Regions from separate parts of the Dermacoccus sp. UBA1591 genome, predicted to be linked through region 2. Evidence: predicted binding sites of a transcription regulator. Region 2 holds the regulator's gene; the other holds the start of a gene.
The links. The regulator HrcA, encoded in region 2, represses chaperone genes, less so after heat shock. The targets are predictions, from matches to a motif close to TTNGCACTCGNNNNNNNCGAGTGCNAA.

Region 1: groL (chaperonin GroEL) is a predicted target of HrcA. The motif match lies at 15,554-15,580, and genes of this name have one in related genera.

The regions. Positions count from the first base shown of each region.
Region 1 covers NZ_DCNR01000003.1:22,855-43,003, reverse strand. The annotation lists gene B2284_RS00500 (sugar ABC transporter permease) at 1-92, shown strand, start outside; gene B2284_RS00495 (LacI family DNA-binding transcriptional regulator) at 127-1,182, shown strand; gene otsB (trehalose-phosphatase) at 1,157-2,041, opposite strand; gene B2284_RS00485 (alpha,alpha-trehalose-phosphate synthase (UDP-forming)) at 2,038-3,453, opposite strand; gene B2284_RS00480 (serine/threonine-protein kinase) at 3,627-5,501, shown strand; gene B2284_RS00475 (threonine/serine exporter family protein) at 5,572-7,119, shown strand; cyclic di-AMP (ydaO/yuaA leader) riboswitch at 7,302-7,448, shown strand; gene B2284_RS00470 (transglycosylase family protein) at 7,457-8,203, shown strand; tRNA gene B2284_RS00465 (tRNA-Thr) at 8,300-8,372, opposite strand; gene B2284_RS00460 (hypothetical protein) at 8,458-8,772, shown strand; gene B2284_RS00455 (phosphatase PAP2 family protein) at 8,863-9,744, shown strand; gene B2284_RS00450 (SDR family NAD(P)-dependent oxidoreductase) at 9,704-10,495, opposite strand; gene B2284_RS00445 (ABC transporter ATP-binding protein) at 10,717-11,826, opposite strand; gene modB (molybdate ABC transporter permease subunit) at 11,823-12,647, opposite strand; gene modA (molybdate ABC transporter substrate-binding protein) at 12,649-13,449, opposite strand; gene B2284_RS00430 (SGNH/GDSL hydrolase family protein) at 13,516-14,391, opposite strand; gene B2284_RS00425 (uracil-DNA glycosylase) at 14,388-15,062, opposite strand; gene B2284_RS00420 (DUF3263 domain-containing protein) at 15,143-15,421, shown strand; gene groL (chaperonin GroEL) at 15,734-17,371, shown strand; gene B2284_RS00410 (PadR family transcriptional regulator) at 17,553-18,284, shown strand; gene B2284_RS00405 (NADPH-dependent 2,4-dienoyl-CoA reductase) at 18,281-20,149, shown strand, end outside.
Region 2 covers NZ_DCNR01000123.1:11,325-23,229, reverse strand. The annotation lists partial or broken gene lepA (translation elongation factor 4) at 1-972, shown strand, start outside; gene trmB (tRNA (guanosine(46)-N7)-methyltransferase TrmB) at 969-1,805, shown strand; gene B2284_RS14105 (hotdog fold domain-containing protein) at 1,899-2,378, shown strand; gene B2284_RS14100 (LysR family transcriptional regulator) at 2,382-3,317, opposite strand; gene B2284_RS14095 (TDT family transporter) at 3,402-4,520, shown strand; gene hemW (radical SAM family heme chaperone HemW) at 4,593-5,825, shown strand; gene B2284_RS14085 (hypothetical protein) at 5,934-6,092, shown strand; gene B2284_RS14080 (hypothetical protein) at 6,043-6,507, opposite strand; gene B2284_RS14075 (DUF4870 domain-containing protein) at 6,752-7,222, opposite strand; gene B2284_RS14070 (DUF3097 domain-containing protein) at 7,374-8,255, opposite strand; gene hrcA (heat-inducible transcriptional repressor HrcA) at 8,527-9,549, shown strand; gene dnaJ (molecular chaperone DnaJ) at 9,614-10,726, shown strand; gene B2284_RS14055 (16S rRNA (uracil(1498)-N(3))-methyltransferase) at 10,730-11,488, shown strand; gene B2284_RS14050 (PhoH family protein) at 11,520-11,905, shown strand, end outside.

The DNA of each region.
Region 1 (20,149 bases), on a different contig from region 2:
GTGCGCTGCTCAGCTCGATCCCGATCATGGCGCTGTACCTGGCCTTCCAGAAGCAGCTCATCGGTGGTCTCACCACCGGCTCGGTGAAGTGAACTCCTACCGTCGCGGCGCGACGGGAGCGGGCGCGTGAGCGCCACCGAGGACGCGGCGCTCAGGCGCGGCGGCGACGAATCGCCGCCGCGCCTGCAGCAGATCGCTGCTGCTGCGGGGGTCTCGCAGGCGACCGTCTCGCGCGTGCTCAACAACAAGGCCGGCGTCGCCGAGGCCACGCGCCGCAGCGTCCTCACCGCCGTCGACGTCCTCGGCTACGAACGCCCCGCGAGTCTGCGCCGCGCGGGGGCTGGCGCCATCGGCCTCGTCGTGCCCGAACTCGACAACCCGATCTTCCCCGCGCTCGCACAGGCCGTCACGACGCGGCTCGCGGCAGCGGGGTACACCGCCGTCCTGTGCCCGACGAGCGCCGGTGGGGTGCAGGAGGATGAGTACTTGTCGATGTTGCTGGAACGCGGCATCGCCGGGCTCATCCACGTCTCGGGGCGCCACGCCGACACGACGGCGTCGATCGCGCGCCATCAGGAACTCGTCGCGCAGGGCCTGCCCGTCGTCCTCGTCAACGGCCACCGCGACGACCTCGCCGTCACGTCGTTGTCGACGGACGACCACGTCGCGGTGCGCCTCGCCGTCAGCCACCTGCTGAGTCTGGGGCACCGCCGGCTCGGTCTGGCCGTCGGGCCGGCACGCTACACCCCGTCGATCCGCAAGCTGACGGCGTTCCGCGACGCCGCGGCCGAGTTCGGGTTCGAGGCGCTCGTCGAACACACGTGGTTCAGCGTCGAGGGCGGCGAACTCGCGGGAACGCAGCTCACCGCGCGGGGCGCGAGCGGCATCATCTGCGGCTCGGACCTCATGGCGCTCGGCGTCATCCGCGGAGCGCGTCACGCGGGCTTGGACGTGCCGAGGGAGATCTCCGTCGTCGGTTTCGACGGCTCGGCGATGACGGAGCACACCTCGCCGCCGCTGACGACGGTGCGCCAGAACGTCCCCGCGCTCGCCGACGGCGCCGTCGACACGCTGCTCGACCAGATCCGTGGGCTCGCAGCGGCCGCGCCGTGCGCCCGTGAGCTGGTGCTCGCGCCCGACCTCGTCGTGCGCGCCTCTACCGGCCCGCCTCCGGTGCGCTGACGGCGCCCTTACCGGCGTCGGCGTCGTCTCGGACGTCGGCGTCGTCTCGTGGCGCGTCGCGCCGCGCCTTCGTCAGCGCGCCGAGCAGAGCGTCGAGCAGCGGCGGGACGTCGGTGCAGCCGGGGACGCGGTGCGCTGCGGCGGTGTCGCCGTCGCCGACCTTGACGCCGATGTCGCTTCCCGCGCGCAGCGTCGTGAACACCGTCTCGTCGGTGACGTCGTCGCCCAGGTAGAACGTCGCACGCAGGTTGCGCTCGGCGGCGAGGGCCGCGAGTGCCGCGCCCTTCGACACGTCGAGCACCGACAGTTCGACGACGGCCTTGCCGCGCATCGCGTGGACGCCCGGGACATCCTGCGGGACGGCGAGCGCCGCGCAGGTCGCGCGCTCGGCCTCGTCCTCGTCCATGCCGCGGGTGTGCAGGACGACGCCGGCCGGCTTGTACTCGACGCGTGTCGCGGGCAGTCGTTCGGCGATCGTCTCGAGCGCGTGGGTGGCGCCGTCGAGGGCGGCGCGCTCGACGTCGCTCAGCGCGCTGCCGCCCGAGGCGGCGGAGCCGAGGGTGGTCGAGATCTCTGCGCCGTGGCTGCCGATGAGGACAATGGGGGAGGACTCGTCGATCCCCGTCAGCGCGCGCAGGGTGGCGAGGTCACGACCCGATGCGAGTGCGACGCTCACGCCCGGTAGCGCCGCCATCGCACTGAGTGCCTCGATCGTGCCCGGTTGCGGGCGGGCGCTCGCGGGGTCGAGGACGATCGGCGCGAGCACCCCGTCGAAGTCGGAGGCGACGAGCACGTCACCGCGGCGCGCGAAAGCACCCAGCTCCTCGCGTGACGGCGGCCGCAGCGGCGTCGCGGTCACGATGCGGCCTGCGTCGACGGCGCCTTCGGGGCGGCCTCGAGGCTCGCGAGGTAGTTCTTCGCCCACTGCTGCACCGAGTTCTCGCTCACGAGGGCACGCATCGAGTCCATCCGCTGACGACGCTGGGGCGCCGGCGCGTCGACGGCCTTCATGATCTGCTGCTTGAGACCCGCGATGTCGTGCGGGTTGCACAGGTAGGCGTCGCTCAGCTCCGTCGCGGCGCCGGTGAACTCGGACAACACGAGCGCCCCGTCGTCGGCGCAGCACGTCACGTACTCCTTCGCGACGAGATTCATGCCGTCGCGCAGCGGCGTGACGAGCATGATGTCGGCGGCCGCGAACATCGCCGCCATCTCCTCGCGGTCGAACGAGCGGTGCAGGTACGTGAGCGCCGTCGCGCCGATGCTCGAGAAGTCACCGTTGATACGCCCGACCGTCAGCTCGATCTGGTCGCGCAGATCCATGTACGCCTTGACGCGCTCGCGGCTCGGCGTCGCGACCTGGATGAGTTTGTGCTTGCTCGGGTCGAGCCGCTCGTCGGCGAGCAGTTCGCCGAACGCCTTGAGGCGGTGACGGATGCCCTTCGTGTAGTCGAGGCGATCGACGCCCAGCAGGATCTTCTCCGGGTTGCCGAGCTGCTCGCGGATCTCACGCGCCCGCGCCTGCACCGAATCCGACTCGACGATCTCGCGCAGCCCCTCGACGTCGATCGAGATCGGCACCGCGGCTGCGCGCACCTGACGTTCGCCGAGGTCGACGACGTCGCCCGTCACGTCGAGGTCGAGGTACTGACGCACCGCGCGCAGGAAGTTGCCCGCGTCCTCGGTGCGCTGGAAACCCAGGAAGTCGGCGCCGAGCAGCCCCTCGAGGATCTCCTCGCGCCCGGGCAGCTGCGCGAACAGCTCGACGGCGGGGAAGGGGATGTGGTTGAACCAGCCGATGCGCAGGTCGGGGCGCATCTCGCGCAGCATCTCCGGCACGAGCTGCAGCTGATAGTCGTGCACCCACACCGTCGCGCCCTGCGCGGCGACCTCGGCGCAGGCGTTCGCGAAGCGACGGTTGACGCGGCGATACACCGAACGCCAGCTGCGACGGAACGTCGGCGTGATGATGACGTCGTGGTAGACGGGCCACAATGTGTCGTTGCTGTGGCCCTCGTAGTAGTCGGCGACCTCCTGCTCCGACAGCGCGACCGGGTGCAGGTGCATGCCGCCGTCGTCGAACGGTTCGGGCGCCTCACCCGGCTCGCCCGCCCAGCCGACCCAGGCGCCGTCACGCCCACGCATGACGGCGTCCATCGCGGTGACGAGGCCGCCGGGGGAGCGGCGCCACTGCGACTCGCCGTCCGGCGTCGTCACGCGGTCGACGGGCAGCCGGTTGGCCGCGACGACGAAGTCGTAGGTCTCGCTCATCGGAAAGTTCCTTCGCTCATCGGTGCGCGGGACGAACAGGTGCGGCGTGCGCTCGAATTCGGCGGGGCGCCGGGGCCGTTCGCGTCTTCGTCACGAGCCTATCGCGGGCGGCGGGGGCGTGCCGGGCCGCGTCGATCCAGCACTTTGTCATGTGCGCGGCCTACCGTGGAGCCATGACGTCCCCGGAGCCTCCTGAGCCGACACGCGCCGGACACCGTCTGCCGCGGCGCACCCACCCGACGCCGTCGCCGACGCCCGAGCGTCACGACGACGCGACACAGGTGGCGCCGCAGGGCACGCGGACACGGCAGGGCTCGGGCGCTCACGCGGCCACCCCGGCCGACGGTGGGGACGTCGTCGGCCACTTCCGCATCCTCGACAAGATCGGCGAGGGCGGCATGGGCGTCGTCTACCGCGCGCTCGACACCCGAAGCTCGGACGGGCGGGAGGTCGCCGTCAAGGTGCTGCGCCCGCACATCGCCTACGACCCCGACGCGCGCACCCGCCTCGCGCGGGAGGTCGCGACGCTGGAACGCGTCCACACACCCGGCGTCGCCGCCGTCATCGCCGCGGAGCCGTACGGCGAGCGCCCGTACATCGCCACCGAGTACGTGCCCGGCATCCCCCTCGACGAGGTCGTCAAGCGCCGCGGGCCGTTCGAGCCCGACGCGCTGGCGCGCCTCGGGCGCGACCTGGCCGTCGCCATCCAGGCCATCCATGACGCCGGCGTCGTCCACCGCGACCTCAAGCCGGGCAACGTGCTCATGGTCGACGGGCGCCCCGTCGTCATCGACTTCGGCATCGCCCACATCGCCGACGACGCGCGCCTGACGTCGACCGGCCTCGTCATGGGCACCCCCGGCTACCTCTCGCCCGAGCTCGTCGAGGGTGCGCCCGTGTCGACGTCGACCGACTGGTGGGGCTGGGCCGCGACGCTCGCCTTCGCCGCGCAGGGTGAGCCGCCGTTCGGGCGCGGCCCGATGCCGGCGGTGCTCGACCGCGTGACGCGTGGTCAGGCCAACCTCGGCGGCGTCGACGCGCGGCTGCGGCCGCTGCTCGCCGCCGCGCTCAGCCCGGTGCCGCAGGAGCGACCGTCGGCCCGGCAGGTCATCGAACAGATGGAGCGGTACGCGCGCGGCGAACCGACGACGTACGTCCCGGTGCGACGCGCGGCAGAGCCGCGCGTGACTCGCCCCGAATCGCAGCAACCCCGCCCCGACGCGACGGCTGTGCTCGGCCGCCCGGACGCCACGCGCGTCGCGCCGGTGACGTCGCCGCCGCCGCTGAGTGCGGGGCCAACGGACGCCGAACGCGCTCAGCAGGGGGCCCCGGTGCGTCAGGGCGCCCAGGGGTATGCCAACCCGAGCCCATACGGCTCCGCGCCCGTTCCGTTCGCGCCGAAACCGCAGTCGCGCCCGGGCGAGCACGACCCGCGCATCAACCTGCCGCATCGATCGGGAACGCTGCAGGCGATCTTCGTCCTGTGGTTGGGCGTGACGGCGCTCGTGCCCGTCGTCGGGCTCGTGCTGCTCGTCGTGTGGAACCTCGCCGCGCGCTTCAGCGACTCCACGATCACCCAGACCGTCCTGCGACGCTACGAGGCCGGACGACGACGCAGCGACGGCGCCGTCGCCGTCGCGAGTGCGCCGTGGCACGCCTTGCGCGCGACGCTGTCGACGCTGTTCGCCCTCATCCTGCCGACAGTCGTCTTCGCCTGCGTCGCGGCGCTCGTCGGCATCGGTTGGGTGGCCGTGCGCGGCTGCGTGCCGCGCGTGTGGTGGGCGCTGCCGCTCGTGCTCGGCGCGGGCGCCGCGCAACTGGCGCTGTGGCGAGGCGCCGGTTCGGTCGGCTACCGACGCGGTTCGCGCTCGCTCGTGCGCGGCCTCGTGCCGCAGAACGCGACGCGCATCGTCGCGGGCATCGCCGTCGGCCTCGGCTTGTTCATGCTGGTCGGCTCGTTCCTGCAGCAGGGCGACATCTCGTGGTTCCCGTTGACGGGCGGCATCGACGACCCGCTGGCGCGGTACGCGCCGAGCGTGCAGCGCTGAGTCGATGCACCACAGCGCGTTCACAGCGCGCGCCGAGGGATCGTCACGTTCGGCGCCCTAGGATCAGGGAATGGGTCAGTACGGACGAGAGCACGGCACGACGGGGCCCAACCCGATCTCGGAGAACACGCAGCCGGTCCTGGCGCCGCGGATGCGGTTCCTGCGCAGCGAACCGGTCACCGAGCCGCTGCCCATCGCCGATGCGCTGAAGAACACTCCCTACCGCGACCCGAACGTCCTCGCGGGAGTCAGCGACGACTCGGCCCAGTACAAGGCGCTCGACATCGCCGTGCGCGTGGGGGAGTTGTTGCTGCGCTGCGGGGCGAGCACGCGTGACGTCGAGTCGAGCGTCGTCGCCGTCGCCGCATCGGCGGGGCTGCGCCGCCTCGAGGTCGACATCACGAACCAGGCGCTGCTGCTGCAGACGCCGTCACCGCATCCAGGCCATCCGCCGCTGACGATGCTGCGCGTCGCCCGTTCGTCGACGCGTGACTTCTCCCGACTGACGGCCGTGCACCAGTTCGTCGAGCGCCTCGTCGCGGGCGGCATGGATCTCGACGAGGCGACGAGGCAGTTGCGGCGCATCCAGCGGATGCCGCGGCTGTACCCGCGATGGCTCGTCTCGGTCGCGTTCGGTGGTCTCGCCGCGTCGGTCGCGACGATCCTCGGTGGTAGCTGGATGGCCGTCGCCGTCGCGTTCGTGTCGGCGATCATCGTCGACCGCATCGGGCGCGTGCTGAGCAACCTGGGGGTGCCGAGCTTCTACTCGGCGGCCGCCGGCGGACTCGCCTCGACGATGCTCGCGTGGCTCGCGTACATGTCGCACCAGAGTCATCTCGTCGGCGAGTTCGTCGCCACCCACCTGCCCGGCTCGATGACGATGGCCGACTTCGCGTACGCGATCTCGGGCGGCATCGTCGCGCTGCTGCCCGGTCGTCAGATGGCGTCCGCGGTCGAGGACGCCGTCACCGGCTATCCGGTCACCGCCTCCGGACGCGTGTTGACGGTGATCCTCGCCTGCGCGGGCATCACGGTCGGCGTCGGTGCGGGGTTGTCCTTGACGCTGAGTCTCGACAACGCCCTCGACCTCGGGCTCCAGTCGCCCGGGGTGCTGCGTTACGACTCGCCGTCGACGACTTTTCTGCTCCAGGTTGCCTGCGGTGCGCTCGGTGCGGTCTGCTCGGCCGTGACGATGCGTTCGCGTGTCCGGATGCTCGTGCCGACGGCTGTCATGGGCGCCCTGGGCGTGGGCGGCGTGACGTTCCTCGTCAGCTCCATCGGCCTCGGCGCGACGACGGCGACCGCGATGGCCGCGACGGCCGTAGGGTTCTGCGCGCGACTGCTCGCGCTGCGCCTGGGCGCCCCCGCGCTCGTGCTCGTCATGCCCGCGGTCTCGCCGATGCTGCCCGGCCTGCGCATCTTCCGCGGCATGTACGAGTCCGTGTCGGGTTCACTGCTCGGAGCGACGCGCGTGGCGCAGTCCGGGGTCGGGGTGACGACGATGCTCGGCGCCGTCGGGATCGCCCTCGCGCTGAGCACGGGGGCGCTTCTCGGGGACGTGCTGTCGGCGCCTTTCGACCGCCCGATCGTGCAGCGCCGCAGGGCTCGTCGCCGCTGACGGGCGGGGTGTTCTCGCGCGCGGCGACGGCGGGGGCCGCGGTGATTCACATTTTGTGACGTAGGTCGCGTAACGTTCTCCTCGCTGTGGCGATGTCGTGAGTGTCGCCCAAGCGGCTCACAACTCAACACACCAAGAATTCGCGGGCAGCGCCAACGCCAAACCTCGTCGGGCGCCGCTTCATTCGCACCGTGCGAACCGCAGACGAGGGTGGGGGACCCACTCGTGGCACTCGTTGAGTGCCTTGGGGTGAAGCCGGTCCCGAACCGGCCGAGCACCTGACCGCTCGAACCCGACAGCTCACCTCACCGGCGTCGTCAGGAAAGGAAACACCTCCATGGGTTACACCCCGAAGCACTCCGCTCCCTCCGACTCGACCATGGGTCGCAAGGCTGCGGGCGTCGCCCTCGTCGGTGCCGCCACCGTCGGCGCCGGCGTCACGAGCGCCACCACCGCCTCGGCCGCACCGGCCGGTTCGGTCTGGGACCGCGTCGCCGCCTGTGAAGCGGGCGGCAACTGGCACATCAACACGGGCAACGGCTTCTACGGCGGCCTGCAGTTCACGCAGCAGACGTGGGCCGGCTTCGGTGGCACGCAGTACGCCGCTCGCGCCGACCTCGCCACGCGCGAGCAGCAGATCGCGATCGCCCAGAAGACCCTCGCCGTCCAGGGCCCCGGCGCCTGGCCCGTGTGCTCCGTGCGCGGTGGCCTGACCCGCGCCAACGGTGGCAGCACCGCTGCGGCTCCTGCCGCTGCGGCCGCGAACACGCAGGTGTCGCGTTCCACCGCTCGTTCTGCCGTCAAGGCTCCCGCCGCGACGTCCGGCAAGCTCGCCGTCGACGGCATCCTCGGTCGCCAGACCGCTCGCTCGCTGCAGGCCTGGGTCGGCACGTACCGTGACGGCATCGTCGGCCCGCAGACGAAGATGGCCCTCCAGCGCACGGTCGGCACGACGCCCGACGGCATCATCGGCCCCCGCACGGTCGCCGCGCTGCAGTCGAAGCTCGGCATCTCCCAGGACGGCGCGACGTACCTCAACGCCCGCACCGTCCGCGCCCTGCAGGCGCACCTGAACAACCACTGATCGCGCGTCTGATCGCCTGATCGACGACGAGGGCCCCACCGCTTCGAAGCGGTGGGGCCCTCGTCGTGTGCCCTGGCCGGGCAGGCGGGCGGTGAGAGCTGGAGATGGGACTTGAACCCACAACCACCTGTTTACAAGACAGGTGCGCTACCGATTGCGCCACTCCAGCACACTGCCGGTATCGGCAGCCCTGTGATCTTATACGAGGCGGGTCGCGATGCCCGTCCCGTCGGGCGACGACCTACGATGAGGGCATGAATCTCAAGCCTGCAGCAGACGTCGAAACCGCACCCGTCGCCGCCCTCGGTCTCCTCGGCGGTTACCTCACCGCCCGTGAGACGGGCATCCGTCCGCTCGGGGGTGTCGTGCTTGCGCTCGCCGGTGGGTACGCGGGCCGCACGTGGCTCGCCAAGGGCGGCGCGGCCCAGACGGCGGCGCTGACCGCCGTGTACGTCGGCGGGTTCGGCGCCTCGCACCCGCTCGCGAAGAAGATCGGCGCGTGGCCGTCCGTCGTCGGGGTGGCGGCACTGTCGGCGGCGGCGTCGTACGTCCTGATCGACCGCCACTGAGCGGGCCCGCCCCCGAGGCTCGGCCTGCCCGAGTGCGCGGGGATACACTGACGTGTTTTGTTCGACGGCCGCGACGAGGTGAGGAGTGGCATGCCCGACTCCCTCACGCCTGCCGAGCGTTCGATGCGCGACCTGACGCCGTCGCGTGACGACTTCTCGCTGAGCACCACCGAGCCGCCGCCCCGCTTCGTGAGGGCGCTCGTGCGCCCGCTCGGTGGCCGCCCAGCGCTACTCATCGAGTTGTTCCTGTTCTGGATGTTCTTCCAGTACTTCACGTTCGCGCAGGAGCACATCCGCGGAGAGCACGACGAGTCGGTCCGGCATGCGCACCGCCTGTTCGACCTGGAGCAGTGGCTGCGCATCGACATCGAACGATGGCTCAACTCATCGCTCGCCGAGGTGCCCGTCCTCGCGCAGGGCGCCGGGTACTACTACGGCATGGTGCTCGCGACGGTGCCCATCGCGCTCGCGTGGGCCTGGTGGATGAACCCGGACGGGTTCCGGCGCCTCAGACGGTTGCTCATCGCGATGACGCTGCCCAGCCTGCTCGTGTTCTGGTTGCTGCCGATGGCCCCGCCCCGGTTCGCCGTCGACGGCATGATCGACGTCAACGCCGTCTACAACATCATGGGCGGTCGCCTCGCGCGTGACCCGTCGCAATCGGCCAACCTGTACGCCGCGATGCCGAGCCTGCACTGCGCCTGGTCCACCTGGGTCGCCTACGTCGTGTACGACACGTGGAAGCGGCGCCGGCCCGTGTGGGCCCGCGCCGCCTGGCTCTACCCGCTCGTCACGTACTGGGACGTCATGGCGACGGGCAACCACTTCGTCCTCGACGTCGTCGGTGGCATCGCACTCTTCTGTTTCGGTCTTCTGTACGTCAACCTGCTGCGCGGGGCCGAGGTGAAGATCTGGGACGAGGACCCGGGGTTCACTTCGGCGGCATACGCAGCGCACCGTCGAGACGAATGACCTCACCGTTGAGCAGCGGGTTCGCGACGATGTGCTCGACGAGTGCCGCGTACTCGCTCGGGCGGCCGAGGCGCGAGGGGTGCGGCACGACCTTGCCGAGCGATTCGCGCGCCGCTTCCGGCAGCCCCGCGAGCATCGGCGTCTCCATCGTGCCGGGCGCGATCGTCATGACGCGGATGTGGCTGTCGGCGAGGTCGCGCGCGGCGGGGAGCGTCAGCCCGACGATGCCGCCCTTGCTCGAGGCGTAGGCCGCCTGACCGATCTGGCCGTCGTAGGCGGCGGCGCTGGCCGTCATGACGATGACGCCGCGGTCACCGTGCGCGTCCGGTGCGCCGTCGTCGGTGGGGGAGGGCTCGTTCGCGACCATCGCCTCGGCGGCCAGACGCAGCAGGTTGAAGGTGCCGACGAGGTTGATGTCGATGACGGTGCGGTACTTCTCGAGCGCGTGGACGCCGTTCTTGCCGAGCACGCGCCCCGGGGTGCCGACCCCGGCGCAGGCGACGGCGATGCGCAGCTCACCGAGTTCGGCGGCGGCGTTGACGCCCTGGCGCACCTGCTCCTCGTCGCGCACGTCGGTGGGGACGAACAGGGCGCGCTCGCCCAGGTCGTCGGCGACGGCCTGGCCGTTCGAACTCGGTAGGTCGGCGATGACGACGGCCGCGCCGTCGGCGTGCAGGCGGCGGGCGGTGGCCTCGCCGAGGCCCGAGCCGGCACCGGAGATGAGAGCGACGGTGTGCTGCGTGATCTTCATGTGACGCACTCTAACGAGCGGTGCGAATGAAATGTGGGGTGGGTCACCCTCGTTCCCGCGGCGCCTGGCTCGTCGTGTCGCTCCGACGACGCGGCGGCCCCGCCTCCGTGCGCCCAGATGCACCTGCGTGCAAGAGCACCCGGGTGCATCTGGGCGCAACAGGGTCGGGCGAGGCCGTCGCGATGGTGCAGGAGGGCAGGAGGAGCTCGCGCGCTGAGGGGTCAGCGGTACAGCGTGACGTCGGTGGCCTTGACGCTCGCTGCGACGTGCGAGCCGCGGTGCAGGCCGAGTTCGGTGACGGCCTCGAGCGTCACGTCGGCCACGAGATCGGCCGCGACGCCTGCGTCACCCCGCAGGTGCACGCGGGCCGACGTCCCGGTGTGCTCGATCTGCTGCACGACGAGCGGCCAGGTGTTGCGAGGCGATCCGGCGGGCACCTCGCGCCACAGCGAGACCGCGGTCGGCGCGAAGGCCGCGAACGCCCGCTCGCCCGACGGCGGCACGTCGGCGGCCATGATGCGGGCGCCACCCGGTGTCGTGATGGCGCGACCGTCGCTCGTCCCTCGCCACAGGTTGAGGCCGACGACGCGGGCGGCGAACGCCGTGCGCGGATAGCGCACGACCTCCTGCGGCGGGGCGAGCTGCGTCACGCGCCCGGCTTCGAGGAACAGCAGCCGGTCGGCGAGCGTCAGTGCCTCCAGCGGGTCGTGGGTGACGAGCAGGGTGACGGCGTCGGTGCGCGCGAGGCGCTCGCCGAGCAGCGCGCGCAACTCGTCGCGGCCGCTCTGGTCGATGGCCGAGAGCGGCTCGTCGAGCAGCAGCACCCGAGGGGCGAGGGCCAGTGCACGGGCCAGAGCGACGCGTTGTGCCTGGCCTGACGACAACTCGTGCGGACGGCGGCTCGCGAGGTCGGCGATGCCCACCTGCTCGAGCTCCTGCCGCGCACGACGGCGCGCGGCGGAGCGCGATACGCCCCGCGCCCGCAGCCCGAACGCGACGTTCTCGAGGGCGTCGAGATGGCCGAAGATGTCGCCCGCCGCGGTCATGAGACCCACCTGACGGCGGCCGGGGGGCACGGCGTGACCGCGCCCGTCGTCCCAACAGGCTTCCCCGACGCGCAGCTCACCGCTCGTGAGATGTTCGAGGCCGCTGATGCCGGCCACGAGCGTCGACTTGCCGCTGCCGTTGGGGCCGAGCACCCCGAGCACCTCGCCCGGAGCGCACGTGAACGCGGCCTCGAGCTCGAACGAGCCGCGCCGCATCGTGCCGGCGAAGCTCAACCCCTCCGGTTCGGGCGTCTCAGGCGGTTCGGGCGAGAAAGACGGGTTCATCGCACACCGCTCCAGCGTCCGCGCAGCAAGGCGAGCACGACGAGGCAGATGCCGAGCATGAGGGCCGCGAGGGCGGTGGCGGCGTCCTGACTGATGTCGAGCGCCTGATACACCGCGAGGGGGCCCGTCTGGGTCGTGCCGGGGAAGCTGCCGGCGAAGGTCATCGTCGCACCGAACTCACCGAGAGCGCGTGCCCAGGAGAGCGTCAACCCCGCGAGCAGGCCGGGCGCCGCCATCGGGATGAGGACGCGGCGCAGCGTGTACCAGCGGCTCGCGCCGAGCACGGTGGCGGTGCGCGCCCACCGAGCGTCGATGCCGCGGAACGCGCCTTCGGCGGCGACGACGAAGAACGGCATCGCGACGAACGTCTCGGCCAGCACGACGCGCACCCACGAGTAGGGCAGCGACGTGCCGAAGCTGTCCTGCAGCACCGTGCCGATGAGGCCGCCGCGCCCCCACGCGTCGAGCAGGGCGACACCGGCGACGACGGGCGGCAGCACGAGGGGGACCGTGACGAGCGCCCGCAGCCACGCGGCGGCACGCCCCCGCAGGCGTGAGAGCCACCAGGCGAGAGGGGTGCCGAACAGTGCGGACAGGGCTGCCGTCGTCGTCGTGGTGCGAAGCGACAGCAGGAGAGCTTCGCGTGTGCCGGCGGTCTGCAGGTCGGCGGCGAAGTGCGACCAGCGCACCTCCAGCAGCAGCGCAACGAGCGGGACGACGACGAACGCGACCGCGACCGCTGCGAACACCCCGAGCACCACACCGCCGGCATCGGGGGCGCGGCGGGTGGGGCTCGTTCTGCTGGCGCTGGGGGCGCTCACGTCAGCTCGGCGAGCCGAACCCGGCGTCGCTCAGCACCTTGCGGCCCTCGGCGCCGGTGATGAGCTGCACGAACTGCTTGGCGTACTCGTTGTTGCTCCACGTCGCGATCGGCAGCGTCGTCTTGACGTTCGAGCCGGACGCGATATCGACGCCCGTCACCTTGTCACCGGCGGCCTTGACGTCCGTGCGGTACACGACCGCGGCGTCCGCGTCACCGGAGGAGACCTTCGCGAGCGTCGACTTGACGTTCTGCTCGTAACTGACGACGTGCGCGTGGACGTTCGCCTTCGCCAGCGCCTTGTCGGCGGCGCGCCCGCACGGCACGGTCTTGGCGCACAGCACGGTGCTGACCTTCGCGAGGCTCGCGAGGTCGGTGACGTGGCCCGGGTTGCCCTTGGGCGTCGCGATCTCGAGTTCGTTCGTCGCGAAGTCGGTCCAGGTCTTGCCCTGCGTGATGTCGGCCGGCATCGTCTTGGGCGTCGTCGTGTCGGCCATGGCGACGACGTCGGCCGGTGCACCACCCTTGAGTTGGCGCACGATGTCCTGGCTGCCTGCGAAGCTCATCTTGATCTCGACGCCGGGGTGGTTCTTCTCGAAGTCCTCGGCGAGCTTGGTGAAGCTCTCGGTGAGCGAGGCCGCGGCGAGGACGGTGATGGTCTTGCTCGAGCTCGCCGTGGCCGAGGAGCTGCCGGCGGCGTTCGAGCCCGACGAGTTCGTGCTGCTCGACCCGCCGCAGCCGGACAGACCCAGCACGGCGGCGGATGCGGTGGCGGCGGTCGCCGTCGTGAGGGAACGATTCATCCTCGTGGCCTTCTGTCTCTCGGTCGGCTGATCGGATCGGTTCTCGGGGCGAGGACGCCGGGGTGGTCAGGCCCGTCGGAACAGCTCGGCGGCGACGCTCGGGTCGATCGGCATCGGGTGGGGGCGTTTCGCCTCACGCCCGTCACCCGAGCTCGTGCCGCGCAGGCGGCGTTCGATCCACGGGCCGAAGTATTCCTTCGACCACTCGGCGTTCTCCGCCAGGCGCTGACGGGCTGGCTTCGGTTCGAGCGGCGGGAGCAGGTCGAGCCAGTCGCCCTCGGTCGGCAGGCCCAGCGTCCACGCCGCCTGCTGCGCGACACGGCGGTGGCCCTCGGGGGACAGGTGCAGGCGGTCGGCACCCCACATGCGCATGTCCCGCAGTGCACGCATGCCCCACACGTCGAGCACGTAGCAGTCGTGTCGCTGCGCGATGCCCCACAGGTTCGCGATGTGCCAGCTGATGCGCGGTCGCAAGCGGGTCATGATCTTCGAACCCGTGGGGTTGACCATCGTCGCGAGCATGACGTCGGCTCCGGCGTCCTTGAGGCGGACGACGGCGGCCTCGAGCTGATCGGCAACGTCGTCGAGGTCGACGTTCGGGCGCATGATGTTGTTGCCGCCGCCGACCATGCTGACGAGGTCGGGCTGCATCGCGAGCGCGGCGTCGAGCTGCGGGCCGACGACGTCGGCGAGCAGCTTGCCCCGGATCGCGAGGTTCGCGTACTCAAATGCGTGCCCCGCGCCGTCGGCGACCTGAGCGAGGTCGACGGCGAGCCGGTCGGCCCAGCCGAGGTAGGCGTCGTCCTGACGCGGGTCGGGGTCGCTCATGCCCTCGGTGAAGGAGTCACCGATGGCGACGTAGCGCCGCCACGTCCGCTCGTGGCCGCTGCGGGCCGCGGGCGCCTCTTCGGCGGTACGGGTGTCGGGGGTCGTGTCTGTCACGGGATGCGCCAATCGATCGTGTGCGTGCCGAGTTCTTCGAGCAGGGCGTTGGTGCGGCTGAACGGCTTGCTGCCGAAGAAGCCGCCGCGGGCCGACAACGGTGAGGGGTGGGCCGACTCGACGGTCGGCGTGTCGCCGAGGTGCGGCGCGAGTGAGCGCGCGTCGCGCCCCCACAGGATGGCGACGAGGGGCTGCTCGCGCTCGACGAGCGCGTTGATCGCCGTCGCGGTGACGTGCTCCCAGCCCTTGCCGCGATGGCTCGCCGGCTTGCCGGGCTGCACCGTCAGGACGCGGTTGAGCAGCAGCACCCCCTGATCGGTCCACGCCGACAGGTCACCGTGCTCGGGTGGGGTGATATCGAGGTCGTCGTGCAGTTCGGTGTAGATGTTCGCGAGGCTGCGGGGGATGGGCCGCACGTCGGGTGCGACGGCGAAGCTCAGGCCGATCGGGTGCCCGGGCGTCGGGTACGGATCCTGGCCGACGACGAGGACGCGCACCTCGTCGAACGGCTGCGTGAACGCGCGCAGCACGGCGTCGCCCGCAGGCAGGTAGCCGCGCCCCGCGGCCACCTCGTCACGCAGGAACGCCCCCGCGGCGGCGATGTGCTCGGCGGCGGGCGCGAGGGGTTCGACCCAGCTCGGGTGGACGAGTTCGTCGTACGGACGAGGCATGTGTCCAACCTATCGCGCGGGTCTGACAACCCGCCCCGAGCGCGGTTGGAACGGGCCGGGCGGCCTCGTATCCTGAGCGGATGGCCATGATCGAGACCCCCGCGGGTGCCCACGTGCCCGGTGACGCCGACGCGCCCGGGCTGAGCGAGCGCGACCGTGCGATGCTCGCCTTCGAACGCGAGTGGTGGAAGCTGCCCGGCGCCAAGGAAGCGGCGATCAAGGAGCGCTTCGGGCTGACGAGCACGCAGTACTACCAGCAGCTCAACAAGCTCGCCGACACCGAGGCGGCGCTCGCCGCGGATCCGTTGCTCGTCAAGCGGATCCAGCGACGCCGCGCGGGGCGTCGACGCACCGTCTGAACCGCGGCTCAGCGCGCCGCCACGTCCCCGCATGTCGCCGCTCTCGTGGCGCCGCAGCCCATCTTGGCAGCCGCACGACAGACGTCGGGGTGCCGCTATGAGCGAACAACACGCGGGTGCGTGCGCGGAGGGTTTGCACTCGGTGGGGGCGAGTGCTAATCATGGGGTTAGCACTCTGATCGTGAGAGTGACAAAAGCCTGACTGCAGCAGTGAGGGTTCGGGGCGCGCCGACATGACCGGCGCGTGATCGGGCCCGTCCGTCGCGGGCGCTGATGTGGTCGATCCGAACGTCACGTGGAGGAACCACAGCCATGGCCAAGACCATTGCTTTCGACGAGGAGGCCCGTCGCGGCCTCGAGCGCGGCATGAACACGCTCGCCGACGCCGTGAAGGTGACCCTCGGCCCCAAGGGCCGCAACGTCGTGCTGGAGAAGAAGTGGGGCGCCCCCACGATCACCAACGACGGTGTCTCGATCGCCAAGGAGATCGAGCTCGAGGACCCGTACGAGAAGATCGGCGCCGAGCTCGTCAAGGAAGTTGCGAAGAAGACCGACGACGTCGCCGGTGACGGCACGACGACGGCCACCGTCCTCGCCCAGGCGATGGTGCGCGAGGGTCTGCGCAACGTCGCGGCCGGCGCGAACCCGATGGCGCTGAAGCGCGGCATCCAGACGGCCGTCGACGCCGTCAGCAAGCAGCTGCTCGAGCACGCCCAGGAGATCGAGACGAAGGAGCAGATCGCTGCGACCGCGTCCATCTCCGCCGCTGACCCGCAGATCGGTGAGCTCATCGCCGAGGCGATGGACAAGGTCGGCAAGGAAGGCGTCATCACGGTCGAGGAGTCGAACACGTTCGGCCTCGACCTCGAGCTGACCGAGGGCATGCGCTTCGACAAGGGCTACATCTCGGGCTACTTCGTCACCGACACCGAGCGCATGGAGGCCGTCCTCGACGACCCGTACATCCTCATCGTCAACTCGAAGATCTCGAACATCAAGGACCTGCTGCCCGTCCTGGAGAAGGTCATGCAGTCCGGCAAGCCCCTCGCGATCATCGCCGAGGACGTCGAGGGCGAGGCCCTGTCGACGCTCGTCGTCAACAAGATCCGCGGCACGTTCAAGGCCGTCGCCGTCAAGGCTCCCGGCTTCGGCGACCGCCGCAAGGCGATGCTCGGTGACATCGCTATCCTCACGGGCGGCCAGGTCGTCTCCGAGGAGGTCGGCCTCAAGCTCGAGTCGACCGAGCTCGACATGCTCGGCCGCGCCCGCAAGATCGTCGTGACGAAGGATGAGACGACGATCGTCGAAGGTGCTGGCGACGACGAGCAGATCAAGGGCCGCGTGGCGCAGATCCGCGCCGAGATCGAGAACTCCGACTCCGACTACGACCGCGAGAAGCTGCAGGAGCGCCTCGCGAAGCTCGCCGGCGGCGTCGCCGTCATCAAGGCGGGTGCCGCGACGGAGGTCGAGCTCAAGGAGCGCAAGCACCGCATCGAGGACGCTGTGCGCAACGCGAAGGCAGCCGTCGAGGAGGGCATCGTTGCCGGTGGTGGCGTCGCGCTCATCCAGGCGACGAAGGACGCCGAGTCGGCCTTCTCCGCTCTCGAGGGCGACGAGGCGACGGGTGCGAACATCGTTCGCGTCGCTGCCGAGGCTCCGCTCAAGCAGATCTCGACGAACGCGGGCCTCGAGCCGGGCGTCATCGTCGAGAAGGTGCGCTCGCTTCCCGCCGGTCAGGGTCTGAACGCTGCGAGCGGTGAGTACGTCGACATGATCGCCTCGGGCATCATCGACCCGGCGAAGGTGACGCGTTCGGCGCTGGAGAACGCTGCGTCCATCGCGGCGCTGTTCCTCACGACCGAGGCCGTCATCGCTGACAAGCCGGAGAAGAACGCCGGCGCTGACGCTGCGGCGGGCATGGACGGTGGCATGGGCGGTATGGGCTTCTGAGAAAGCGCGCCTCCACGGGCTGACGCCCGCCTGAGTGAATGCTCGGGCGGGCGTCAGCCTTTTGTCGTCCAGGGAGCACTTCCTCTCGCGATGTTGCCCGGGATTCGGGGCGCCGCGCCTCGAATCGCGGGGCAACATCGAGGCGGTTGACATGCGCATCTGCGCATATGAAACTAAGTGCATGTCGTTGCAGCATGCGTTGCTCGTGTCCCTCGCCGAGCGCGAGGCGAGCGGGTATGACCTGACGCGGCGCTTCGACCGTTCGCTCGGGTTCTTCTGGAGCGCGACGCACCAGCAGATCTACCGCGTCCTCGCCAAGATGGCGGACGAAGGCCTCGTCGAGGTCCGCACCGAGGCGGGCGAGGGTCGCCCCGACCGTCGCGTCTACACGATCGCCCCGGCCGGTCGTGCGGAACTACTCGCGTGGACGCGCACACCCACCCCGAGCGAGACGCTGCGCTCCGAGTTCGCCGTCAAGGTGCGCGGCATGCGCTTCGGCGACGCAGACGCCGTCGTCGCCGACATCCGCCGTCATCGCGACGAGCACGCCGCCCAGCTCGCCTACTTCGAGGCCAACTGCGCGAGGCACTACCCCGATCCGTCATCCCTCAGCGACGAGGAGCGTCCGACCTACGCCGTCCTGCGCGGGGGAATCCGCACCGAACGCGCCATGCTCGAGTGGTGCGACGAGATGGTGGCGCTGCTGAGCGGCGAGACGCTGCCCACCCCCTGCGTGCAAGTGCATCCGGGTGCCCCTGCACGCAGGGGTGAGGACGGTGATGAGGACGGAAACCTGAACGTGGACGTCGACGGGAACCTCGCGGCGAGCGTCGCCGTGGACGACAGACCGCATGGCGTGAAAGACAGACCGCACGACAACGAACGCACCCCAGCACCCGGGAGAACACGATGAGTTACGAGCACCTGCTCAGCCCCCTCGACGTCGGCGGCATCACGCTGAAGAACCGCGTCATGATGGGCTCGATGCACACCGGCTTCGAGGACAAGGCTAAGGACTTCCCGCAGCTCGCGCGCTACTTCGCGGCACGTGCGGAGGGCGGCGTCGCGCTCATGGTGACGGGTGGTTTCGCGCCTAACATCACCGGCCAGCTCGGGCCGATGGGTTCAATGCTGACGGCGAAGCGGCAGCTCGGGCGGCACAAGCTCGTCACCGACGCCGTCCACGAGCACGACGGGCGCATCGTCATGCAAATCCTGCACGCGGGCCGCTACGGCTACACGCCCTGGAGCAAGAGCGCGTCGAACAAGAAGTCGCCGATCACGCCGTTCGGCACGCGCGCGATGAGCACGAAGGACGTCGAGAAGACGATCCGCGACTACGCGAACTCGGCGCGCCTCGCGAAGGAGGCCGGCTACGACGGCGTCGAGATCATGGGCTCCGAGGGCTACCTCATCAACCAGTTCCTCGCCGCCCGCACGAACGACCGGACCGACCGTTTCGGTGGCTCCGCCGAGAAGCGCATGACGCTGCCGCGCGAGATCGCGCGCGCCGTCCGCGATGCCGCCGGCGACGACTTCCTCGTCCTGTACCGCATCTCCGTGGCCGACCTCGTCGACAACTCCCAGACGTTCGAGGAGATCGCGACGCTCGCGCAGCACCTGCAGGGTGACGTGTCGATGTTCAACTCCGGCATCGGCTGGCACGAGGCGCGCATCCCGACGATCGTGACGTCGGTGCCGCGCGCCGCGTTCGCGTGGGCGACGGGCAAGCTGCGCGCCGAGGTCGACATCCCCGTCATCGCGAGCAACCGCATCAACACCCCCGAGGTGGGCGAGCAGATCATCGCGGACGGTCTCGCGGACATGGTCTCGATGGCGCGTCCGCTGCTCGCGGACCCCGACTTCGTCAAGAAGGCGCAGGCGGGCCGCGCCGACCTGATCAACACGTGCATCGCGTGCAACCAGGCGTGCCTCGACCACACGTTCAGCGGCAAGAAGGTGAGCTGCCTCGTCAACCCGCAGGCCGGACGCGAGGGCGAGCTCGTCCTGCTGCCCGTGCCGAAGCCGCGCGCCAAGCGCGTCGCCGTCGTCGGCGCGGGCCCCGCCGGGCTCGCCGCCGCGACGAACCTCGCCGAGCGCGGCCACGACGTCACCCTCTTCGAGGCACGCGACCACCTCGGCGGCCAGTTCCGTCTCGCGATGAACATCCCCGGCAAGGAGGAGTTCGCCGAGACGCTGCGCTACTTCATGACGCGGCTGGACGAGTTGAAGGTCGACGTCCGCCTCTCGACACGTGCCGACGCCGAAACGCTCGACGGTTACGACCACGTCGTCCTCGCCACGGGCGTGACGCCGCGTCGCCCCGCCATCGAGGGCATTGACCACGCGAAGGTCGTCATGTACGACGAGTTGTTGCGCGGTGAGAAGGTCGCCGGTGAGCGCGTCGCCGTCGTCGGTGCCGGTGGCATCGGCTTCGACGTCAGCGAGTACCTGCTGCACGAGCCGCACGAGAACCTCAAGCACTGGATGGAGCGCTGGGGCGTCACCGAGTCGGAGAACGTGCCCGGCAACATCGTCGAGAAGGTCACGGAGGAGCCGCGCCGCCAGGTCTACCTCGTGCAGCGCAAGCACACCGCGCTCGGCAAGGGCCTGGGCAAGACGAGCGGCTGGGTGCACCGCCAGACGCTCAAGGACTCGAAGGTCGAGTTCATCGGCGGCGCCACCTACGACAAGGTCGACGACGCCGGCCTGCACCTGACGATCACGCCCACGCCGCCGCGCGCCGTCGGGCCGCTGACGAAGGCGTCGAAGAAGACG
Region 2 (11,905 bases):
CCCGCGTCCGAGGCGATCGGCGGCTACTCCGACCCGAAGCCGATGGTGTTCTCGGGTCTGTATCCGATCGACGGTTCCGACTACCCGATCCTGCGTGACGCCCTCGACAAGCTGAAGCTCAACGACGCGGCGCTCGTCTACGAACCGGAGACGTCGGCAGCGCTCGGGTTCGGTTTCCGCGTCGGCTTCCTCGGCATGCTGCACCTGGAGATCACGCGTGAACGCCTCGAGCGAGAGTTCAACCTCGACCTCATCTCGACCCTGCCGAACGTCGTCTACCGGGTGACGACGGACGACGGCGTCGTCAGCGAGGTGACGAACCCGAGCGAGTTCCCCGAGGGCAAGATCGCCGACATCACCGAACCCGTCGTGCGTTCGACGATCCTCGTGCCGAGCGAGTACATCGGCGCCGTCATGGAGCTGTGCCAGGCCCGTCGCGGCAACCTGCTCGGCATGGACTACCTGTCCGAGGAGCGCGTCGAGATGCGCTACACGCTGCCGCTCGCGGAGATCGTGTTCGACTTCTTCGACGCCCTCAAGTCGAAGACGCGCGGATATGCCTCGCTCGACTACGAACCCGCGGGGGAGCAGAGCGCCAACCTCGTCAAGGTCGACATCCTGCTGCAGGGCGACACCGTCGACGCGTTCAGCGCCATCGTGCACCGCGACAAGGCGTACGCCTACGGCACGATGATGGCGACGAAGCTCAAGGAGCTCATCCCGCGTCAGCAGTTCGAGGTGCCGATCCAGGCGGCCATCGGCACGCGCGTCATCGCCCGTGAGAACATCCGCGCCATCCGCAAGGACGTGCTCGCCAAGTGCTACGGCGGCGACATCAGCCGCAAGCGCAAGCTGCTCGAGAAGCAGAAGGAGGGCAAGAAGCGCATGAAGATGGTCGGTTCCGTCGAGGTGCCGCAGGAGGCCTTCATCGCCGCGCTCAGCCAGGGCGAGTCGGCGGAGAAGAAGAAGTGAGCAAGCCCGGTTACGTTCCGGGTGCGACGTCCGGCCAGCCGTCGGAGGGCGCGGGGGAGCACCCGCAGGTCGGGCCGCGCCCGCTCGCACGCACGCGCTCGTTCACGCGCCGCGGCGGCCGGATGCCGGAGCGTCACCATCGTGCGCTGAGTGACAACGGTGAGCAGTACGTCCTCGACGTTCCCCGCAAGCCGGGGACGACCGAGCCCGTCGATGGTTTCCGGCTCGACATCGCCGAGGTGTTCGGACGCCGGGCGAAGCTCGTCGTCGAGATCGGTTCGGGCGCGGGGGATCAGATCGTCCATGCAGCGCTCGAGCACCCCGAGACGGATTTCATCGCTCTGGAGGTGTGGCGTCCCGGCATCGCGCAGACGATCTCGAAGGCCGTCCACGCGGGCGTGACGAACGTGCGTCTCATCGAGATCGACGCCTCCGAAGCGCTCGATCGGCTCTTCGCGCCGGGCAGCGTCGACGAGGTGTGGACGTTCTTCCCCGACCCGTGGCCGAAGACGAAGCACCACAAGCGTCGTCTCGTGCAGCTCGGCTTCGCCGACGTCGTCGCCGACGTCCTCGTGCCCGGCGGCACCTGGCGCCTCGCGACCGACTGGGCCGACTATGCCTGGCACATGCGTGACGTCGCCGAGGCGTCGCCGCGCTTCACCAACCCGTGGACCGGGCGCCTCGCGGACGCCGGGGACGCCCACGTCGATCCCGAGGGCGCGCGCGGAGGGTTCGCGCCGCGCTTCGAGGGCCGCACGACGACCCGCTTCGAGACGAAGGGTCTCAAGGTCGAGCGCATCGTGCGCGACCTCGAGGTGAAGCGAGCCAACTGAGCGGTGCCGCGCGGCCCCCACGGCGTTCGGGCTCGGTGTCCCCGGCGCGGCTGATCGGGCGCGAACGCGATACTCGCGGGTAACCTTGGGGCCATGAATCAGGTCTACGGCATGTACAAGAAGCTCACAGCGAAGAACGACAAGGCGGGGCGCGCAGCGTTCTCGGCCGCGTTCGCGCTCAAGGCGCCCTACTTCCGCACGGTCGCCCCGATGATCCAGACGATGGAGCCGCACCGCGGCGTCGTGAAGATCAAGAAGTGGTGGGGTGTGCAGAACCACATCGGCACCGTGCACGCCATCGCCATCGCCAACGGCATGGAGTGCGCCATGGGGCTGCTCGCGGAGGCGACGACGCCCGACGACATGCGCTGGATCCCCAAGGGCATCACGCTCGACTACGTCGCGAAGACGCCCGGCGACATCGAGTGCATCGCCGAGACGACGCCGGAGGACTGGGACAAGGAGCCGCCGTTCCAGGTCGACGTCAAGGTGACGGGGCGCCTCGTCGAGGACGGCACGGTCGCCGTCGAGGGCATCATCCCGATCTACGTCTCGGCCAAGAAGAAGAAGTGACGTTCACCCCGCCGCCGTGGCCAGAAGCGCCGCGGCGGCGGGGTTCGTCAACCGCCGTGGGCCGGCCCAGACGGCCCTCAGGTTGCGGGTGAGGTCGACGCCGTCGACGCCGACCTCCACGAGGGTGCCCGCACGCAGCGCGTCGTCGACAGCGAGCCGGCTGAGGACGGCGGGAGCCGTCCCGGCCGCGGCGGAAACCCGCACGGCGGCGTTGCTCGCCAGCTCGAGCGCCGGGGGAGCGACATCGAGCGGCGCGAGGGCGCGGCGCAAGGCCACCCGCGTGCCCGAGCCCGACTCGCGCGCGACGAGCGGTGTGGCCGCCAGTTCCTCGGCGCGGACACGTGAGCGCGCGGCCCACGGATGCTGCGGCGCGACGACGAGGACGAGGTCGTCATGCGCGACGACGACGGAGTTCAACCCTGGCGGAGCGCCGGGGCCCTCGATGAACCCCAGATCCACCTCACCGCCGCGTGCCGCGGCGAGCACCTCCGTCGTGTTGCCGACGGCTACCGAGATGCCGCGCGTCTCGCCAAGCGATGGGTCGTGAGGGGAAGCGCCACCGGCGCCCGCGCCACCCGCGGCGTGCTGCCACCCCGCGATCCATCCCGGTAACAGGTGTTCGGCGACCGTCTGGCTCGCCATGACGACGAGGGGCGCCTGCGTACGAGCGCGCAGTGCCGCGACTCCCGTCTCGAGGGCGCGCGCCGCCTCGAGCGTCGCGCGCGCCCATTCGACGACGAGCAGGCCGTCGGTCGTGACGCGGGCACCGGTCGTCGCGCGATGGATGAGCGACAGGCCGAGCCCGCGCTCCAGCCGGGCGATGCTGCGACTCGCGTTGGGTTGCGCCACCCCGCAGCGTCGGGCGGCCGCACTGAGCGAGCCCTCATCGGCGAGTGCCACGAGCAGTTCGAGCGTCGCGAGGTCGGGCCAGGTCGTCACCACTCCAGCCTATATGCGAAACGCATACCCCCATGCCGGATATAGGGCTACCGGGCGAGCCGACACGGCGGGAGCATGGAACCCATGAGCACAGCCACCGCCACCGACGTCATGCCTCACCGCACCACCGGCTCGTTCTTCGCGAACACGACGGTGCCCGCGGCGTCGCCGGCTTGGTACGGCAGTGTCATGGGCAGCGCCATCCTGGCGACGCTGAGCGAACTGCGCACCGACGTCATCCCGTTCGGTCACCTGCTCGCCGTGGTGTTCTGGCTCATCGCCTGTACGTTGCTCGTCGCCCTCACCGCCGCGTTCGTCGTCCGTATCGCTCGTGACCGCGACGCGTTGCGTGCGAGCATCGCGAACCCCGTCGCGATGGCGCAGTGGGGCATGGTCTCGATGGGCGTCCTCGCCGTCGGTTCGGCGACATCGGCGGTGCTCCCGACAATCTCCGCGGGCCTGAGGGACGCAGCCTGGCGGGCCGACCTCGTCCTGTGGGTCATCGGCACCGTCATCGGCCTCGCCACCGCCGTCGCCGTGCCGGCCCGTCTGCTCGTCGCCGACCCGAGCACACCGACGACCGCGTGGGGTCTGGCGGTCGTGCCGCCGATGGTCTCGGCGACCGCCGGCGCCGGCATCGTCGGTTGGCTGAGCGACCCGCAGGCGCGCGTATGGGTGCTGCTCGCGAGCGCGGCCTGCTTCTTCGTCGCGCTCGTGCTCGGGGTCATCATCTTCGCGATCGCCTACCGCCACCACTGGCTCGTCGAGCCGCTGCCGCTCGCGGCGTCGATCACCGCGTGGCTGCCGCTCGGCGTCGTCGGTCAGTCGACGGCGGCTGCGCAGGCCATCGCGAGGCAATCGGCGTCGATGCTGCAGGGCCCGATCGCGACGACGGTGACCCAGGCCGGGCACGTCTACGGCTACGTCATGCTGACGATCGGGGTGCCGCTCGTCGCGTGGGCGCTCGCCATGACGGTGCGTGGCTTCACGAAGCGCATGCCGTTCAGCCCAGGCTGGTGGGGCATGACGTTCCCCGTCGGCACGCTCGTGCTTGGCTCGTCGATGCTGGGGCTCAGCTCGCACCACGCGATCTTCACCTGGGCCGGTGCGGCGCTGTATCTCTTCCTGCTCGGCACCTGGAGCGTCTGCGCGATCAGCTCGCTGCTCGCGGTGTGTCACCAGCGCGCTCTGCGTCACGCCTGAACGCGGCGATGAGCTGGGCGCGGCAGGGATGGACGGCAACGGTGCGACGCCGAGCGGTGCGACAATGACCAGATGCCGCAGATGCCCGACGGAATCCCCGCCCCTGACGACGGTGCCCTCCCGTCCGCTGCGCTCGCGACGCTGGCGGGCGGTGCGTTCGGGCTGTACGTCCACGTGCCGTTCTGCGTGACGCGCTGCGGTTACTGCGACTTCAACACCTACACGCTCACCGAGCTCGGTGAGCCGGGCGCGAGTGTCAGCACATACGCGGACGCCGCGCTGCGCGAGCTGGATCTCGCGGCACGTGAGCTGGGCGAGGCGCCCAGCGGCGTCCCCGTCATCGAGACCGTCTTCATCGGCGGCGGCACCCCGACGATGCTGCCCGCCGACGACCTCGTCCGCATCCTCGCGAAGGCGCGCGAGCTGTTCGGTCTCGCCGAGGGGTGCGAGGTCACGACGGAGGCCAACCCCGATTCGGTCGACGAGACCTACCTGCGCACCCTCGCCGACGGTGGTTTCACGCGCGTCAGCATCGGCATGCAGTCGGCCGTCCCGCACGTGCTCGCGACGCTCGAGCGCACGCACGACCCGGCCAACGTCGAACGCGCCGTGCGCGCCGCGAAGGACGTCGGGCTGCAGGTCAGCATCGATCTCATCTACGGCGCGCCGGGTGAGAGTCTCGACGACTGGCGCACCTCGCTCGACGCGGCGATCGCGCTGGAGCCCGACCACATCAGCGCCTACGCCCTCGTCGTCGAGGAGGGCACGAAGATGGGGGCGCAGGTGCGTCGCGGCGAGCTGCCCCTGCCCGATGACGACGACGAGGCCGACAAGTACGAGCTCGCCGACGCCTTGCTCGCGGATGCCGGGTACGACTGGTACGAGGTGTCGAACTGGGCGCGCTCGCCGCAGACGCAGTGCCGCCACAACCTCGCGTACTGGCGCGACGAGCCGTGGTGGGGTGTCGGCCCCGGCGCGCACAGCCACGTCGGCGGCGTGCGCTGGTGGAACGTCAAGCATCCGCGCGCCTACGCCCAACGCGTCAACGCGGGGCTCTCGCCGGCGCTGGCACGCGAACTGCTCGACGAGCGCCAGCGCTATGAGGAACGCGTCCTACTCCAGGTGCGCCTCGCCGAGGGACTTCCTCTCGACATTCTCGACGAGGACGGGCGACGCGCCGTCGCCGGCCTCGTCGCCTCGGGGCTGATCGACGGCCCGTCAGCGGTGCGCGACAAACGAGTTCGTCTGACGCTGCGCGGTCGCCTGCTCACCGACACCGTCGTGCGGGCGCTGCTCGCGATCTGAGCCGCGCGCACCGAGACGCCCGCCTCCCGGGGCTGGCCTGCCTCAGGGGCGATCCCCGGGCCCCTGCGTGCCCGCCTGCGCCGACCCCGACGACCGAAGGGGGCGCCGATGAACGGCTCCGACTACTCGACGACGACGCTGCCGCTCCTGTTCGTCTTCATCTCCTTCGTCGTCACCTTCCTCGTGACGCGCCTCATCCGCGCCGGCAAGGGTCCGTTCAAGGACAACGTCTCCCAGGACGGCGTCCACGTTCACCCCGCCGTCTAAGGCATCTTCGCGCTGCTTGGCCGGCGCGGTCATGAACACGGCGGCCGAGAGTTCGGTCTTCCGCGTCCTGGGGGCGATCCTCATCGGCGCGGGCGCCTCGCTCATCCTGGGCGAGTTCGCGTTTTCCGGAGGCGGTGATCTTGGGCGAGAAGTCGACGCCCCCGAGCAGGTGGTTGGCGCCCCAGACGATGGTGATGGCGGCGATGCCGCCCCGTGCGCCGACGAGCCAGGAACCCAGCGCGCCCTCCTTGACGAAGCCGAGGTCGCGTGAGGTGATGTGCCAGGCCCGGCGGAAGACGAAGGCCGCGATCGCGAGCTGCAGCGCCATCGTCACGACGCCGATCGGCGTCACGAGGCCGTTCTCGCTGTCGCCGAACAGATCACCGACGGCGGCGACGAGACTGCCAGCGAACATGGCGAGCAGCAGGAGGCCGAGGGCACCGAGGACGTTCTTGAGCGCCGAACGCTTGTCGACGGCGGCGACGCCCTCGCGCTAACGGGGGGCCGGGGTCAGGGCAGGGATGATGATTCTTTTCTTAAATCGGGTAGCACGAAGCGCCGCGGCACGGGGTGCCGAGGGAACGTTGTCAGGGGTGGGGGCGAGCCCAGCGCTCACACGAGGTGCGCTGTTGGGGCGGGGCGTCGCGACGTGGGCCGCATCAGTTGAGGATGCGGATCTGGAACGGGTAGTCGTAGCTCTCGCCACGCGCCGAGCGCAGCGCTCCCTTGACGTGGCACCACGCGGCGACGAGGAAGATGACGGCCCAGAGCACGAGCGCGACGGGAATGCCGACGAGGGTTAAGACCAGAACCCAACCGACGATGTAGAGAATCGAGAACGCAACGTTGAAGTTGAACGCCCCGGCCGCTGCGCGGCGCACCGCGGCGGAGCGGTTTCTGTAGATGAACCACACGATGAGCGGGCCGAGGAAGCTCACCCATCCCGCAGACAGGATCGCGGCGGCCGGCGCCGACAGGTGCGCGACGATCGAGGCGGCGCGCTCGTCATCGCTGAGGTGACCCTGGCCGGTGACGGGCGGCTCGGCGCCGTACGGAGCGCCGGCCAGCCGTCCGGCTCCCTGGCCCTGCGTGCGCTCGTCGGGGTAGGGGTACGGCTGGGAGTTGCTCACGACGTCTCCTGGTGTCGAAGGGTGAATCTCTCGTTCACTGACCATGATTCCGTGTCTGCGTCCCGAGCGCATCCCCCGCGGGATCGATATTCGCGGGCCCCGGCGTCCATCCCGGGGATGATGTCGGCGCACGCCGCGCCATCCCGGCGTCTCACTGCTGCGCGGGGTCGGTGACGAAGTCGATGAGCTCCTCGACGCGTCCGAGCAGTTCGGGTTGCAGGTCGGCGTACGTGCGCACGGTGCCGAGGATCTGCTTCCATCCGCGCGCGACGTCCGCCTGCGTCGCGTGCGGCCAGCCGAGCTCGGCGAGGATGCCGTGCTTCCACGACTGCCCCTTGGGGATGACGGGCCACTTCGACCAGCCGAGCCGCTCGGGTCGTACGGACTGCCACACGTCGACGTAGGGGTGGCCGACGATGAGCACGTGGTCGCGTGCCTGCGGCAGGGCGCGTGCCTTCTCGACGATTCGTGCCTCCTTCGTGCCGGGCACGAGGTGGTCGACGAGGATGCCGAGGCGGCGTCCCTTCTCGGGTCGGAAGTCGCGGATGACGGCCGCGAGATCGTCGACGCCCTCGAGGTATTCGACGACGACGCCCTCGATGCGCAGGTCGTCACCCCACACCTTCTCGACGAGTTCGGCGTCGTGCCGTCCCTCGACGAAAATTCGCGAACCCAGCGCGACGCGCGCCTTCGCCCCGGGGACGGCGAGCGAACCGGACGCCGTCCGCCCGGCCTGCGTCTGCTGCTCGGCGAGGCGCGCGGCGGTGGCGGGTCGGGGCGCAACGAGTGTCACGGGTTCGCCGTCGACGAGGAAGCCGGCGCCGAGCGGAAATCCGCGGGCCTTGCCGAAGCGGTCCTCGAGGAAGACGACGTGCTGCCCGCCCGACTTCTCGACGCGCACGACGGCGCCGACGTAACCGCTCTGGGCGTCCTCGACGACGACGTCGAGCTCAGCGGGCACCTCGCGCGAACGCCCACGTCGAGGCGCGCGCCAATCGCCGGAGAGGACGTCGGAGCCGTAACGGTCGGTCATGGCGATCAGGGTAGAACCGCCCACCGACAACCGCCGTCGCGGCGCGCCGAGAACGATGGCCGCGGGCGCAGCCAGGCGCCCGTCGCGGCGTCGCCGAGGGCCGGGGAGCGCGCGCCTGCCGACCGACGGACGATGGACGACGGCGCGAGGGAACCGCCCGCGACGCTGTGGGCGAACACACCCCGCATGATTTGGCACTCGCTCGGCGTGAGTGCCAATCTTGGACGGACTGCAGATCGAAGGACGGTATCGAGGCGCGGGAGGTGAGCGCATGAGCGACGAACGGCGGCTCGAGGTGCTGCGCGCCATCGTGCAGGACTATGTCGCGACGTCCGAACCGGTGGGTTCGAAGGCGTTGCTCGAACGTCATCAGCTCGGCGTCTCCGCCGCGACGATCCGCAATGACATGGCCGCCCTCGAGGACGCCGGTCTCATCTCCGCGCCGCACACCTCGGCCGGTCGCGTGCCCACCGATGCCGGCTATCGAATCTTCGTCGACCGCCTCAGCCAGGTGCGGCCGCTGAGCGCGACACAGCGTCGCGCGATCGAGACGTTCTTGCGTCAGAGCGTCGACCTCGACGACATCGTCGAACGCACCGCCCGGCTGCTCGCCACACTGACGAACCAGGCCGCCGTCATGCAGTACCCGTCGCTGCGGCGCTCACGGGTGCGACACATCGAGCTGGTGCCGGTCGCCGAGGGGCGCCTGTCGCTCGTCGTCATCCTCGACTCAGGTCGCATCGAGCAGCGTCTCGTCTCCGTCGCCTCCGCCGACGACGAGCGCCTCGTCCAGACGCTGCGAGCGCGCGTCAACAAGGTCTCCGGCGCGCGGTTGCTCACCGAGGCCGCCGCGGCCATGACCGAGCTGGGCGCGGAGTTCGAGCCGGGGCAGCGTGCTGACGTCGACACGATCGTCGCGACGATCGCCGCGGTGTTCGCCGAGGACCGGGAGGAGCGCGTCGTGCTCGCGGGGACGGCGAACCTCGCGCGTGCCGGGCTGCGCGACGACGCGGGCCTCAGCGTCAGCCGTGTTCTCGAGGCGCTGGAGGAGCACGTCGTCCTCATGCGCCTCATCAGCACACGCGACGACGATCCGACGCACGAGGTGACCGTCCGCATCGGCGCCGAGAACGACTTCGCAGGCCTCGAGTCGACCTCGCTCGTGACGACGGCCTACGGCAGCGACGCCGTCGCGACGCTCGGCGTGCTCGGCCCGACCCGCATGGACTACCCGCAGACGATGGCGAACGTGCGCGCGGTCGCCCGCTACGTCTCCGAACTTCTCGAGCAGTGATGGCTCGGGCGCACCACGACCACATGAGTGACGAAATCTTCACCCGTCGAAAGCAAGGATGCTCGTGAACGACTACTACGCCGAACTCGGTGTCACGCGTGAGGCCTCCGTCGAGGAGATCAAGCGCGCCTACCGCAAGAAGGCCCGCAAGCTGCACCCCGACGTCAACCCCTCCCCGGAGGCGGCCGAGGAGTTCAAGCGCGTCGGGCAGGCCTACGACGTGCTCGGCGATCCGCAGAAGAAGGCGGCCTACGACCAGGGCGTCGACCCCTACGCGCCCGGCGGTAGCGCCGGGTTCAGCTTCAGCGACATCATGGACGCGTTCTTCACGGGGGGTGCCGCAGGGGGAGGCGGCGGCCCGCGCAGCCGCGTCCAGCACGGCCAGGACGCGTTGCTGCCGCTCGACATCCAACTCGCCACGGCCGTCTTCGGCGGCGAGCAGGAGCTGACGTTCGACACGGCCGTCGTCTGCTCGACCTGTCATGGCGACGGTTCGCGTCCCGGCACGGGCAAGCACACGTGTGACGTGTGCGGCGGTGCGGGGCAGACGCAGCAGGTGCAGCGCAGCTTCCTCGGCCAGGTGTTGACGTCGCGTCCGTGCACCGCGTGCCAGGGGTACGGCGACATCATCGACAGCCCGTGTTTCGAGTGCGACGGCAACGGCCGCAAGCGCGACACGCGCACCATCACGATCAAGGTGCCCGCCGGCGTCGACACCGGCACGCGCATCCAGCTGCGCGGTGAAGGCGAGGTCGGCCCCGGCGGCGGCCCCGCCGGTGACCTGTACGTCGAGGTACGCGTCGAGAAGCACCCGATGTTCCAGCGTCAGGGCGACGATCTGCACTGCTCGCTCGAGCTGCCGATGTCGGCCGCGGCGCTCGGCGCCACGGTGCCGTTCGAGACGCTCGACGGCTCGCGCGACATCGACATCAAGGCCGGCACGCAGCCCGGCGACGTCATCACCCTCAAGGGCCTCGGCGTCACGCGGCTGCGCACCGACAACCGCGGCGACCTGCTCGTGCATGCCAACGTGCGCACCCCGAGCAAGCTGACGGCCGAGCAGGCCGACCTGCTGCGTCAGTTCGCCGAGTCGCGCGGAGAGGACTCGCCGGCGCCGAAGTTCCAGCCCGTCAACCAGGGCCTGCTCGGCAAGCTGCGTCAGGCCTGGAAGGGCTGAGGCGTGACCGCGCACCTCTACTTCGTCGCACCCGGCGCTCTGTCCGACGACATGGCGACGGGTGCACCCGTCGTGCTCGCGGGTGACGAGGGACGCCACGCCGTCACCGTCAAGCGGATGGGTGTCGGTGAGCAGATCCTGCTCGCCGACGGCGAGGGCCTCGTCGCGCACGCCGTGGTCGCAGAGACCACGAAGGGCGAGCTGACGGCGCACGTGAGCGAGGTGACGCGCGAGACACCGCCGGCGGTGACGTTCACGCTCGTCCAGGCGCTCGCTAAGGGTGATCGCGACCTGCAGGCGGTGGAGGCGGCGACGGAGCTCGGCGTCGACGCCGTCGTGCCGTGGCAGGCGGAGCGTTCCATCGTGCAGTGGAGGGGTGAGCGCGCCGAGAAGGCCCGCCGTAAATGGGTGGCGCAGGCCGAGGCGGCCACGAAACAATCACGACGGGCGACGCCCCCGCGCATCAGTGACCTCGTGACGAAGAACGCTGCGGCGCAGGCGATCTCGGCCACCGTCGCGGAGGGCGGCCTCGCGCTCGTCCTGCACGAGGACGCCGAGGCGAGTCTCGCGCAGGTCGAGCTGCCGTCGGCCGGTGACGTGATGCTCGTCGTCGGCCCCGAGGGCGGCATCACGCCCGCCGAGCTCGACGCGTTCGTCGCGGCCGGTGCCACGCCGGTGCGGATGGGCGCCACCGTGCTGCGTTCGTCGTCGGCCGGCCCGGCGGCGCTCGCCGCCCTGCTCGCGCGCTCGCGCTGGGTCTGAGCGCCCGAGCGACCACTAGACTGGAGACACGATGACTGACGCTTCCGCGCCCTCCGAGCGCACCCCTCACGACCCTGACGGCCAGGCTGCCTCGCAGCAGACGCGCATCGTCATCCCGCCCGACGTCGCGATGGTGCAGTTGCTCGGGCCGCAGGATCAGCTGATGCGCACGATCGAGCGCGCCTTCCCGCGCCTGTTCGTCTTTGCGCGCGGCAATGAGCTGACGATCGACGGCCCGCGCGAGGACGCGGCGATCGTCGAGACCCTCGTCGGTGAGCTGCTCACGATGATCGATGCGGGCCACCAGATCAACCGTGACGCCGTCGAGCGCTCTATCGGCATGCTGCGCGGCAAGAACGCGCAGCGCCCCGCCGACGTGCTGACGACGAACATCATCTCCAGCCGCGGGCGCACGAT